One region of the Mycobacterium avium subsp. avium genome, then DNA from elsewhere that is predicted to be linked to it. Evidence: predicted binding sites of a transcription regulator. Region 1 holds the regulator's gene; the other holds the start of a gene.

Region 1 (5,853 bases):
CCGCGGCGTGCCGCAGATCGAGGTCACCTTCGACATCGACGCCAACGGCATCGTGCACGTCACCGCGAAGGACAAGGGCACCGGTAAGGAGAACACGATCAAGATCCAGGAGGGCTCCGGCCTGTCCAAGGAGGAGATCGACCGGATGATCAAGGACGCCGAGGCGCACGCCGAGGAGGACCGCAAGCGGCGCGAGGAAGCCGACGTCCGCAACCAAGCGGAATCGCTTGTCTACCAGACGGAGAAGTTCGTCAAGGACCAGCGCGAGGCCGAGGGTGGCTCGAAGGTTCCCGAGGAGACGCTGTCCAAGGTCGACGCCGCGATCGCCGACGCCAAGACGGCCCTGGGCGGCACCGACATCACCGCGATCAAGTCGGCGATGGAGAAGCTCGGCCAGGAGTCGCAAGCGCTGGGACAGGCAATCTACGAGGCCACCCAGGCCGAGTCCGCCCAGGCCGGCGGGCCGGACGGTGCCGCGGCCGGCGGCGGGTCCGGATCCGCCGACGACGTTGTGGACGCGGAGGTGGTCGACGATGACCGGGAGTCCAAGTGACACAAGGAAATCAGAAGACGGAAGGCAACCCGCCGGAACAGGTGACGGTTACCGACAAGCGGCGAATCGATCCCGAGACCGGTGAGGTCCGGCACGTCCCTCCCGGCGACACGCCGGGAGGGACGGCGCCGCAAGCCGCGACCGCCGAGTCGGGCGGCGCCGGGGCCGACAAGGTCGCCGAGCTCACCGCTGACCTGCAACGCGTGCAGGCCGACTTCGCCAACTACCGCAAGCGGGCGCTGCGCGACCAGCAGGCCGCGGCGGACCGGGCAAAGGCCGCCGTGGTCAACCAATTGCTGGGCGTGCTCGACGATTTGGAGCGGGCACGCAAGCACGGCGACCTGGAGTCAGGGCCGCTGAAGTCGGTGGCCGACAAGCTGGAAAGCGCGCTGACCGGCCTGGGCCTGACCGCATTCGGTGAGGAGGGCGAAGAGTTCGACCCGGTGCTGCACGAAGCCGTGCAGCACGAGGGCGACGGCTCCAAACCCGTCATCGGCACCGTCATGCGGCAGGGCTACAAGCTCGGCGATCAGGTGCTGCGCCACGCCTTGGTCGGCGTCGTCGACACGGTCACCGAGGAAGGCGACGGGGAAGCCGCGGCCACCGACGAGCCCACCGCCTCGGCCGCCGAAACCCGGCCGCCCGAATCGGACGATAACGCCGGCGCATCCGGTGACTAGATCACACAATCAGCACATTGGAAGACAGACCAACAGAAAGTGGTGAGGGGGTGACGCGGCATGGCCCAGCGTGAATGGGTCGAAAAAGACTTCTACAAGGAGCTGGGCGTCTCCTCTGACGCCAGTCCCGAAGAGATCAAACGCGCCTACCGCAAGCTGGCGCGCGATCTACACCCGGATGCCAACCCCGACAATCCCGCCGCCGGCGAACGATTCAAGGCGGTCTCCGAGGCGCACAACGTGTTGTCGGACCCGGCCAAGCGCAAGGAATACGACGAAACCCGAAGGCTTTTCGCCGGAGGCGGTTTCGGCGGGCGCCGGTTCGACACCGGTGGGTTCGGCGGCTTCAACGTCGGCGGGGACGGGGCGGAGTTCAACCTCAACGATTTGTTCGACGCCGCCGGCCGCAGCGGCGGCACCAACATCGGCGACCTGTTCGGCGGCCTGTTCGGGCGCGCTTCGGGCGGCCGGCCCAGCCGGCCGCGCCGCGGCAACGACCTCGAAACCGAGACCCAGCTGGATTTCGTCGAGGCCGCCAAGGGCGTGGCGATGCCGCTGCGGCTGACCAGCCCGGCGCCGTGCACCAACTGCCACGGCAGCGGCGCACGCCCCGGCACCAGCCCCAAGGTGTGCCCCACCTGTAACGGCTCCGGCGTAATCAGCCGCAACCAGGGCGCTTTCGGCTTCTCCGAGCCCTGCACCGATTGCCGGGGCAGCGGCTCGATCATCGAGCACCCCTGCGACGAGTGCAAGGGCACCGGGGTCACCACCCGCACCCGCACCATCAACGTGCGGATCCCGCCCGGCGTCGAGGACGGGCAGCGCATCCGGTTGCCCGGTCAGGGCGAGGCCGGGCTGCGCGGCGCGCCGTCGGGCGACCTGTACGTGACGGTACATGTGCGGCCGCACAAGGTGTTCGGCCGCGACGGCGACGACCTGACCGTGACCGTTCCCGTCAGTTTCACCGAATTGGCTTTGGGCTCAACCATATCGGTGCCCACACTGGACGGCAAGGTCGGGGTTCGAGTGCCCAAGGGCACCGCCGACGGCCGCATCCTGCGGGTGCGCGGACGCGGGGTGCCCAAGCGCAGCGGCGGCCACGGCGACCTGCTGGTGACGGTAAAGGTCGCGGTGCCACCGAATTTGGACGGCGCCGCTCAGGAGGCGCTGGAGGCCTACGCGGCCGCCGAGCGCGCCAGCGGCTTCGACCCACGGGCGGGATGGGCAGGTAACCGCTGATGGCCAAGAACCGGAAAGGACACGAATCCCGGACGTTCCTGATCTCGGTGGCCGCCGAGTTGGCCGGCATGCACGCCCAGACGCTGCGCACCTACGACCGGCTCGGCCTGGTCAGCCCGCAGCGCACGTCCGGTGGGGGACGGCGGTATTCGGAGCACGACGTGGACCTGCTGCGCGAGGTGCAGCGGCTCTCCCAGGACGAAGGCGTCAACCTGGCCGGCATCAAGCGGATCATCGAGCTGACCAATCAGGTCGAGGCGCTGCAGGCGCGGGTCAAGGAGCTGACCGAGGAGTTGGCGCAGGTGCGCGCCGGCCAGCGGCGCGACCTGGCGGTGCTGCCCAAGAGCACCGCGCTGGTGGTGTGGCAGCCGCGCAAGGGCGGGACCCGGGCCTGATCAGACCCGCATCGCCACGCGGCTGAATTCACTCCGCCGATTTGCCGGGCCTGCGTTATAGTCGGCCGGTGACCAGCGGAGAACCGCTGAGCGGGCGGGGCAGCAAATTAGCCACAGCGGGCGCCGTGCCGTGACGGCTCCGGTGCTCGACCTCGACGACCGGGTGACCGACCGGCAGCGGGAGCTCGCCCGGCTCCGGGCCGCGGTCGACGCGGCGGCGCGCGGCGGCGGGGAATGCGTCCTGATCAGCGGGGTGCCGGGCGTCGGCAAGTCGGCACTGATGAAGGCCTTCGGCGTCGAGGTGGCCGGGCGTGGCTGTGTCTTCGCCTACGGCAGGTGCCGGGACGGCGCGCCGGCGCCGTACGCCGCGGTGCGCGACGCGCTCGGATCGCTGGTCCGCACCATGGCGGCGACGGCCCCGGCCGAACGTGACCGCTGGCGCGCGGATCTGGCCGGCGGGGTGTCGCCGATCGCCGGCGTGCTCGGGGAACTGGTCCCCGACCTGCCGCGGGTGCTGGGCGAGACCGCGTCCCACCCGGAACTCGACGCCACGGATTCCCGCCGGCAGCTGCACCGCGCCGCCACCCGGCTGCTGTCCGCCACCGCGTCCTACCGGACCGTGGTGCTGGCGATCGACGACCTGCAGTGGGCCGATCGGGATACCCTGCTGCTGCTCGCCGAGTTGTTGACGGTGTCGCTGCGCGACCTGCTGGTCGTCGGCGCGCACCGCGCGGGCGGGTTCGACCCCGCCGCGGCGGGGATCGCAGCGGAGAACCTCACCACGATCGAGCTCGAACCGCTGGCCCGCGACGACGTCGAGGAGCTGCTCGCCACCGTGTGCGGCCAAAGCGGGGAGCTGCCCGAGGTGGCCGCCGAGTTCCACCACCGCACCGGGGGCAACCCGCTGCAGGTCCGTCAGCTGCTGTACCGGGCGCAGCGCGAAGGCGCGCTGCTCCCGGTCGGCTCCGGCGGGCCCCCGCGCTGGGACCTGCGGGTGCTCACCTCGATCGAGGTTTCGGCCACCGCCGCCGAGTTCCTCGGCCGCTACCTCGACCAGCTCCGCCCCGCCGACCGGGAGGTGTTGAGCGCGCTGTCGTGCATCGGCGGCGAATTCGACCTCGACGACGCCGCGGCAGCGGCCGCGCGGACGCCCGACGTCGTGGCCCACGCGCTGTGGGCCTGCCTCGAGCTGCGCCTGCTCGAAGCCCTCGACATGACCGGCCAGCGGATCAGCAACGCCATCAGCCGCGACGCCCGCTACCGGTTCAGCCACGACCGGGTGGCCGAGGCGGCGCGCGCGGGACTGTCGCCCGACGAGATGCGCGCCGTGCACCTGCGCATCGGCCGGCGGCTGATCACCCTCGGGGACGATCGCCTGTTCGAGGCCGCCCGCCACGTCGGCGTCGGCGGCCTCGCCGTGGCCGACGAGGCCGAACGCACCCGGTTCGTCGAGGTGCTGCGGCGGGCCGCGCACCAGGCCCGGGCGCAGGCCTCCTTTCCCCTGGCGCTCGGATACTGCCGCGACGCGCTGGACCTGCTCGGCGAGCAACGCTGGGCCGGGCAGTTCGTGCTGACCCGGGAGCTTGCGCTCGACGCCGCCGATGCCGCGCTGCGGGTCGGTGACGTGCCGGTGCTCAACGCCCTGCTCGACGAGGCCGAGGAGTTCCTGCGCGAGCCCCCGGACCGCGCGCGACTGGCCTACCTGCGGATGAAGGGCAGGGTGGCCGAAAACCGTCTGCAGGAGGCGCTCGAGATCGGGCTTGCGGCCCTCGACGAGCTCGGCGAACGGGTGGCGACCCAGGCGGGCAAGCCACGCATGGGCAACGCGATCGTGCGGATGCGGCTCACGATGGCCCGCTGGAGCACCGAACGGCTGCTGCAGCTGCCGCACTGCACCGACCAGCGGGTCATCGCACTGCACCCGATCCTCGCCGAACTGTGCAACATGGCGGTCCTGGTGCGGCCCAACCTGTTACCCCTGCTGGTGCGCAAGCAACTGGAGCTCACGTTGGCCCACGGCCACACGTCGTCCTCGCCGCTGGTCATCACCGGCTACGGGATCGTCCTGGTGTTGCTCGGCGACCACGCGGGCAGCCAGCGCTTCGGCGAGGTCGGCATGCTGCTGGCCCAGCGACCGGAACTCCGCGAGGCCCGCCCGCAGACGGTGTTCATGTACCTCGACTACATCCACCACTGGCGCCACCCGATCCGCGACGGCCTGGGCGAGCTGCGCGACGCCGTCGAGGAGGCGCTCGACCGGGGCGACCAGGAAAACGCCGGATTCCTGACCGCGGTCCTGCTCTCCCAGTCGTTCTGGGTCGGCCGGCCGCTCCCGGAGATCGACGCGCTCGCCAGCTCCCTCATCCCGCACATCCGTTCCCAGCCGGTGCCCAGCGCGCTGTGCCAGGCCGTGCAACAGCTTTGCCTGAACCTGATGGGGCGCAGCGCCGACCCCTTCCTGCTGGCCGGCGAGAGCGGCTACGACGAGCGGCAGGTGTTACCGGCGTCCCGGCAGCAGGGCGACGAGGTGGCCCTGGGCGCGGCCGCCGCCATGAAGCAGGGCCTGCACTTCTGGTGCGGCGACCACGCCGGCGCGGCCGAGGCCACCACGGAGGCGATCGAGCATCTCGGCGGTTTGGCCGGCGTCGCGGCCTCACAACTCGTCCACCTGATCGGCGCGCTCAGCATGATCCATTGTGCGCCAAGGGATTCCGCAACCATCCGGTTCGTCCGCCAGGCGCTGGCGTCGCACCGCAAATGGGCAGCCGGCGCACCGGAGAACTACGCGGCGCCCTACGCGCTGATCCAGGGCGCGTGGGCGCGGGCGCGCGGGCAGCACGGCAAGGCCGAACGTCACCTGCACCAGGCGATCGAGCTCGCCGAGGAGCACCGGCTGCCGGCGATCAGTGCGCGCGCCCACGAGGAGGCCGCCGCCCTCTATGCCGAGACCGGGCGGCAGACCCTGCGCGAACACATGCTGCGCTCG
Region 2 (5,853 bases), 2.2 Mb from region 1:
CGTGGGAGCGCACGTAGGACAGCGCGATCTGCGCCGACTCCTTCATCACGTCACCCAGCTGACCGGTCAGCTGCAACCCCGGCTCCCCGTCGGTCGCCCCGGCCTCGATGTAGAGCACATCGCCGCCCAGGCCGGTGACGGCCAGGCCGGTCGCCACCCCGGGCACCGCGGTGCGTTCGGCCGACTCGGGCGTGAACCGGGGCCGGCCCAGGTAGTCGACGAGATCGGGCTCGTCGATGGTGACCGGCCCAGGCTGCTCTGCCAGCTTGGTCGTCACCTTGCGCAGCGCCCTGGCCAGCAGCCGTTCGAACTGTCGCACGCCCGGCTCGCGGGTGTAGTCGGCGGCGATCTTGCGCAGCGCCGCATCGGTCACCGTCACCTCGTCCTCGGTCAGCGCCGCCCGCTCCCGCTGCCGGGGTAGCAGGTAGTCCCGGGCGATGGCGACCTTGTCGTCCTCGGTGTAGCCGTCGATGGTCACCAGCTCCATCCGGTCCAGCAGGGCCGACGGGATGTTCTCGACGACGTTGGCGGTGGCCAGGAACACCACGTCGGACAGGTCGAGGTCCAGATCCAGGTAGTGGTCGCGGAACGTGTGGTTCTGCGCCGGGTCGAGCACCTCGAGCAGCGCCGCGCTCGGGTCGCCCCGGTAGTCGGAGCCGACCTTGTCGATTTCGTCCAGCAGCACAACGGGATTCATCGATCCCGCCTCGCCGATCGCACGCACGATTCGGCCCGGCAGCGCGCCCACGTAGGTGCGCCGGTGGCCACGGATCTCGGCCTCGTCGCGCACCCCGCCCAGGGCGACGCGCACGAACTTGCGGCCCAGCGCCCGCGCCACGCTCTCGCCCAGCGACGTCTTGCCGACGCCGGGCGGGCCGGCCAGCACCATCACCGCACCCGAGCCGCGGCCGCCGACCACCTGCAGCCCACGCTGGGCGCGGCGGGTGCGCACGGCCAGGTACTCGACGATGCGGTCCTTGACGTCGTCGAGGCCGTGGTGGTCGGCGTCCAGGATGTCCCGGGCCGCCTTCAGGTCGGTGGAGTCGTCGGTGCGCACGTTCCACGGCAGCTCCAGCACGGTGTCCAGCCAGGTGCGGATCCAGCCGGATTCCGGGCTCTGGTCGCTGGCGCGTTCCAGCTTGCCGACCTCGCGCAGCGCGGCCTCGCGGACCTTCTCGGGCAGGTCGGCGGCCTCGACGCGGGCCCGGTACTCATCGGACCCGTCCGGTTCGCCCTCGCCCAGCTCCTTGCGGATCGCGGCCAGCTGCTGGCGCAGCAGGAATTCCTTCTGCGTCTTCTCCATGCCCTCGCGCACGTCCTCGGCGATCTTGTCGCTGACCTCGACCTCGGCCAGATGCGAGCTGGTCCAGTCGATCAGCACCCGCAGCCGCTCGGCCACATCGACCGTTTCCAGCAGCTGGCGCTTCTGCGCGCTGGTCAGGTAGGACGCGTAGCCGGAGGTGTCGGCCAGCGCCGACGGGTCGGTCAGCCGGTTGACGTAGTCGATGATCTCCCAGGCCTCGCGGCGTTGCAGCATGGCCAGCAGCAGCTTCTTGTACTCCGCGGCCAGCGTCTTGATCTCGTCGGTGATCGCGGCGTCGGGGACCGGGGTCGCCTGCACCCACAGCACCGCGCCGGGCCCGGACGTGCCGGCCCCGATCTGGGCCCGGCGCTCGCCGCGCACCACCGCGGCGGTGCCGCCCCCGGCGATGCGCCCGACCTGCACGATCTTGGCGATCACGCCGTGAGACGGGTAGCGGTCCTCGAGCCGGGGGGCGATCAGCAGCTGACCGGATTCGCTCGCCTGAGCGGCGTCGATCGCCGCGCGGGCCGCGTCGTCCAGCGCGATCGGCACCACCATCCCGGGCAACACGATGGTGTCGGTGACGAACAGCACCGGCACCGAGTAGGCCTCAGCCATCAAATCCTCCAAAAGTTGAGTCTGATGCGCTTAACCCAGCCCGGCGCCGGTTTGTTCCCGAGGACGGTTTCGCTACGAGCGTCACGCCCGCGCACCGTCGGCCGGCGAGCGTCACGCCGGCGTCACTGGCGGCTCGACGGGCGGCAGCGGCGCCAGCCGCCGCAGCGGCGTCACATGCCGCGGCGACAGCTCCTCGAGACAGGTGACGCCCAGCAGCCGCATCGTCCGGATCACGCCTTCGGCCAGGATCTCGATCGCCCGGGTCACGCCGGCCTCACCCCCGGCCATCAGCCCGTACAGATAGGCCCTCCCGACCAGGGTGCAGCGGGCCCCCAGCGCGATCGCCGCGACGATGTCGGCGCCCGACATGATCCCGGTGTCCAGCAGGATCTCGGTGTGCTTGCCCAGCTCGCGCGCCACGGTGGGCAGCAGGTGGAACGGCACCGGGGCCCGATCCAGTTGGCGCCCACCATGATTCGACAACACGATGCCGTCGGCGCCGCGGTCGACGACGGCGCGGGCATCGTCCAGCGTCTGAATCCCCTTCACCACCAGCTTTCCCGGCCACCGCGCCTTGATCCACTCCAGGTCGTCGAAGGTGAGGCTGGGGTCGAACATGGTGCTCAGATACTGCGCGACGGTGCCGGGCCAGCGATCCAGCGACGCGAACGCCAGCGGCTCGGTGGTCAACAGGTCGAACCACCATTTCGGGTGCGGCACCGCGTCCAGCACGGTGCGCAGCGTCAGCGTCGGCGGGATCGTCATGCCGTTGCGGTTGTCCCGCAGCCGCGCCCCGGACACCGGGACGTCGACGGTGGCCAGCAGGGTGTCGAAACCTGCGTCGGCGGCCCGGCGCACCAGCGCCATCGAGCGTTCCCGGTCTTTCCACATGTACAGCTGAAACCACTTGCGCGACTGGGGAACTGCGGCCGCCAGGTCCTCGATCGCGCAGGTGCCCAGGGTGGACAGCGAGAACGGGATGCCCGCCCGCGCCGCCGCCCGCGCACCGGCGATCTCGCCCTCGGTGTGCATCAGCCGGGTGAAGCCGGTCGGGGCGATCCCGAACGGCAGCGCCACCGGCCCGCCCAGCACATCCCATCCCGCGGTCACGGTGCTGACGTCACGCAGGATCGTCGGGTGAAACTCGATGTCGCGGAAGGCTTGTCGGGCGCGCTGGATGGACAGCTCGTCCTCGGCGGCGCCGTCGGTGTAGTCGAAGGCCGCCTTCGGGGTGCGGCGTTTGGCGATGCGGCGCAGGTCCTCGATGGTGTGGGCGGATCGCAGGCGGCGTTTGGTCGCGTTGAACTCGGGCCGCTTGAACTGCATCAGTGGCGCGAGGTCGCGCACCCTGGGCACTCGCCGTTGGACTCCCACATGTGCCACCGTAGTCATATGGACTCGGCCGCCGACCCGTTCGATCTCAAACGCTTCGTGGACGCCCAGGAGCCGGTCTACGCCGACGTCGTCGACGAGTTGCGTGCTGGGCGAAAACGCAGCCATTGGATGTGGTTCGTCTTTCCGCAGCTGCGCGGCCTGGGTGGCAGCGCGATGGCGGACCGGTACGGCATCTCGTCGCTGCCGGAGGCCCGCGCCTACCTGCGCCACGAGCTGCTCGGGCCGCGTCTGCACGAATGCGCCCGACTGGTCGAGCGGGTGCAGGGCCGATCCGTCGGGCAGATCTTCGGCTCGCCCGACGACCTGAAGCTGTGCTCGTCGATGACGCTGTTCGCGCACGCGACCGACGACAACGCTGACTTCCTGGCGGTCCTGCAGAAGTACTACGACGGCCGGCAGGACCCGGTGACGCTGGCCCGCCTGGCGGACTCCTAGATCGGGCTCAGGATCCGCCAGCCCTGCGGCTCGACGACCACCGTGTCGAGCACCTCCGGCGGTGGGGCCGCCGAGCCGCCGATCACCCGCCCGCGCCGGCCGCCCAGCTCGTCGAGCGAAACCCGCAGCGGCTCATCGCCGATGTTGAGCACGATCAGCAGGGCCTCATCGCCGCTGCGGGTCTCGTACACGTAGTGCCGGTTTTGCAGCAGCAGCGCGGTGGTGGTGGCCGCGTGCAGCCAGGGATGGCGGCGGCGCAGCCCGATCAGGTACTGGTGCAGCCTCCACACCTTCGTGCCGAAGTCATCCAATGGTATTGGGGGAGAGTCGAACTCGGGCCGTACCGCGTCGTCGCCGCCGAACCGTTCCTCCTTGATTCCGCGAAAGCCGAGCTCGTCGCCGGCGTACACGCTGGGCGCCCCGCCGACCGTCAGCAGCAGCACCAGGGCGTGCGCCAGGTGCGCGGGGTTGTTCAGCTGGCTGGCGATCCGGGTGACGTCGTGGTTGCCGATGAAGGTCAGCGGCGAGAACCGGCCCAGAAATGCGTTGTGCCGCTGCAGCGCCCAGTCCAGTTCATAGAAGTTGCCGTCGTTGAGGCTGCTCCAGATCGCCTTCCACAGCTCGTACTGGGTGGCCGAGTCGAAGCCGGCGGCCCGCACCACCGCGGCGTAGTCGCCGTGGATCAATTCGCCGACAAACCAGGCCTGCGGGTAGCGGTCGCGCACCCGGGGCAGGGTGGCCGCCCAAAACGATTCCGGCACAGCGTAAGCCGCGTCCAGCCGCCAGCCGTCGGCGCCGCGTCCCAGCCAGTGCGCCATGACGTCGACGGTGTAGTCGACGACCTCGGGATTGTCGTGGTTGAGGGTGATCAGGCCGTCGTGGCCCTCGAAGGTGTGAAAACGCCCGCGACTACCGCGAAACCAGCGGGCGGCGGCGTGATCGTCAGAGTCGATGGCGGCGCGATACCGCGGGAAATCCACACCGACGTGGTTGAACACGCCGTCGAGCAGCACCCGCAGGCCGCGCCGGTGCGCTTGCGCGATGAGGTGGTCGAAGTCGGCGTCGTCGCCGAGCCGGGGATCGATGCGGTAGTGGTCGGTGGTGTCGTAGCCATGGGTCCGGGAGGCGAAGATCGGGCCCAGCGCGATGCCGGAGGCGCCGAGTTCGATCGCGTGGTCGAACCAGTCGACGAGCCGCCGCAACCGGTGTTGTTCCGGTTGCGGCGGCTCGCTGGACTGCGGTAGCGGGTACGCGCCGACGAACCCCAGCGGATAGACCTGCCACCAGATGACGTGCTGGACCCAGTCGGGTCCGGTCACGACACTGGCCACGACGGCACGGTCAGCCGGCGGTCGCCAGCGTCTGGGAGGCGACGATCGCTTGGGCGACACCGGAAATGATCGCGGCGGCCTTGAGCGCCTCCTGGATGGTCTCCCGGCTGACGCCCGCCTCGCGCAGCGTGTGCTCGTGCGAAGCCACGCAGTCCGGGCATCCGTTGATGGCCGAAACGGCGAAGCACCACAGCTCGAAGTTCGCCTTCTCCACGCCGGGATTGCCGATGATGTTCATCCGCAATCCCGCACGCAGGTCGTCGTACTTGCCGTCCAAGAAGCCGCGGCCCCGGTAGAACACGTTGTTCATCGCCATCACCGATGCGGCGCCCAGCGCCGCGTGGTACGCCTCGGCGGACAGGGTGTCGGCCGCCTCGGCGCCAATCTCGGTGAGCACCTGCGTGTTTCGGGTCGCCGCGGCGCTGGCCAACAGCGTGCCCCAGAGCTGCTCCTCGTTGAGCTCGGTGGTGCGCGTGATCGAGCCCAGGTTCAGCTTGAGATCCTTGGCGTACTCCGGCAGTGCTTCCTTGAGATTCTCGACGCTCATCTCGCCTCCTGATCAGGCTTGTACCCAGCCGGGCCCGAATTAAGCAGAGGCCTTGAGCAGTTCGGTGGCGTTCAGCGTCGGGTCACCCTTGCGCCAGTTGCACGCGCACAGCTCGTCGGACTGCAGCGCGTCCAGCACCCGCAGCACTTCCTCGACGTTGCGGCCCACCGAACCCGCGGTGACCGAGACGAACTGGATCTCGTTGTTCGGGTCGACGATGAAGG

Evidence for each region. The regulator HspR, encoded in region 1, represses chaperone genes until heat shock. The targets are predictions, from matches to a motif close to ANNTGAGTNNNNNNNACTCANNT.
Region 2: the regulator HspR is predicted to act here: its motif matches at 1,935-1,957, upstream of lon (endopeptidase La).

Annotation. Positions count from the first base shown of each region.
Region 1 covers NZ_CP046507.1:4,494,472-4,500,324, reverse strand. The annotation lists gene dnaK (molecular chaperone DnaK) at 1-553, shown strand, start outside; gene grpE (nucleotide exchange factor GrpE) at 550-1,233, shown strand; gene dnaJ (molecular chaperone DnaJ) at 1,294-2,472, shown strand; gene MAA44156_RS21110 (heat shock protein transcriptional repressor HspR) at 2,472-2,867, shown strand; gene MAA44156_RS23750 (polyprenyl synthetase family protein) at 3,010-5,853, shown strand, end outside.
Region 2 covers NZ_CP046507.1:1,693,875-1,699,727, forward strand. The annotation lists gene lon (endopeptidase La) at 1-1,921, opposite strand, end outside; gene MAA44156_RS07800 (alpha-hydroxy acid oxidase) at 2,033-3,295, opposite strand; gene MAA44156_RS07805 (DUF1810 domain-containing protein) at 3,314-3,751, shown strand; gene MAA44156_RS07810 (alpha-amylase family protein) at 3,748-5,082, opposite strand; gene MAA44156_RS07815 (alkyl hydroperoxide reductase) at 5,093-5,629, opposite strand; gene MAA44156_RS07820 (peroxiredoxin) at 5,669-5,853, opposite strand, start outside.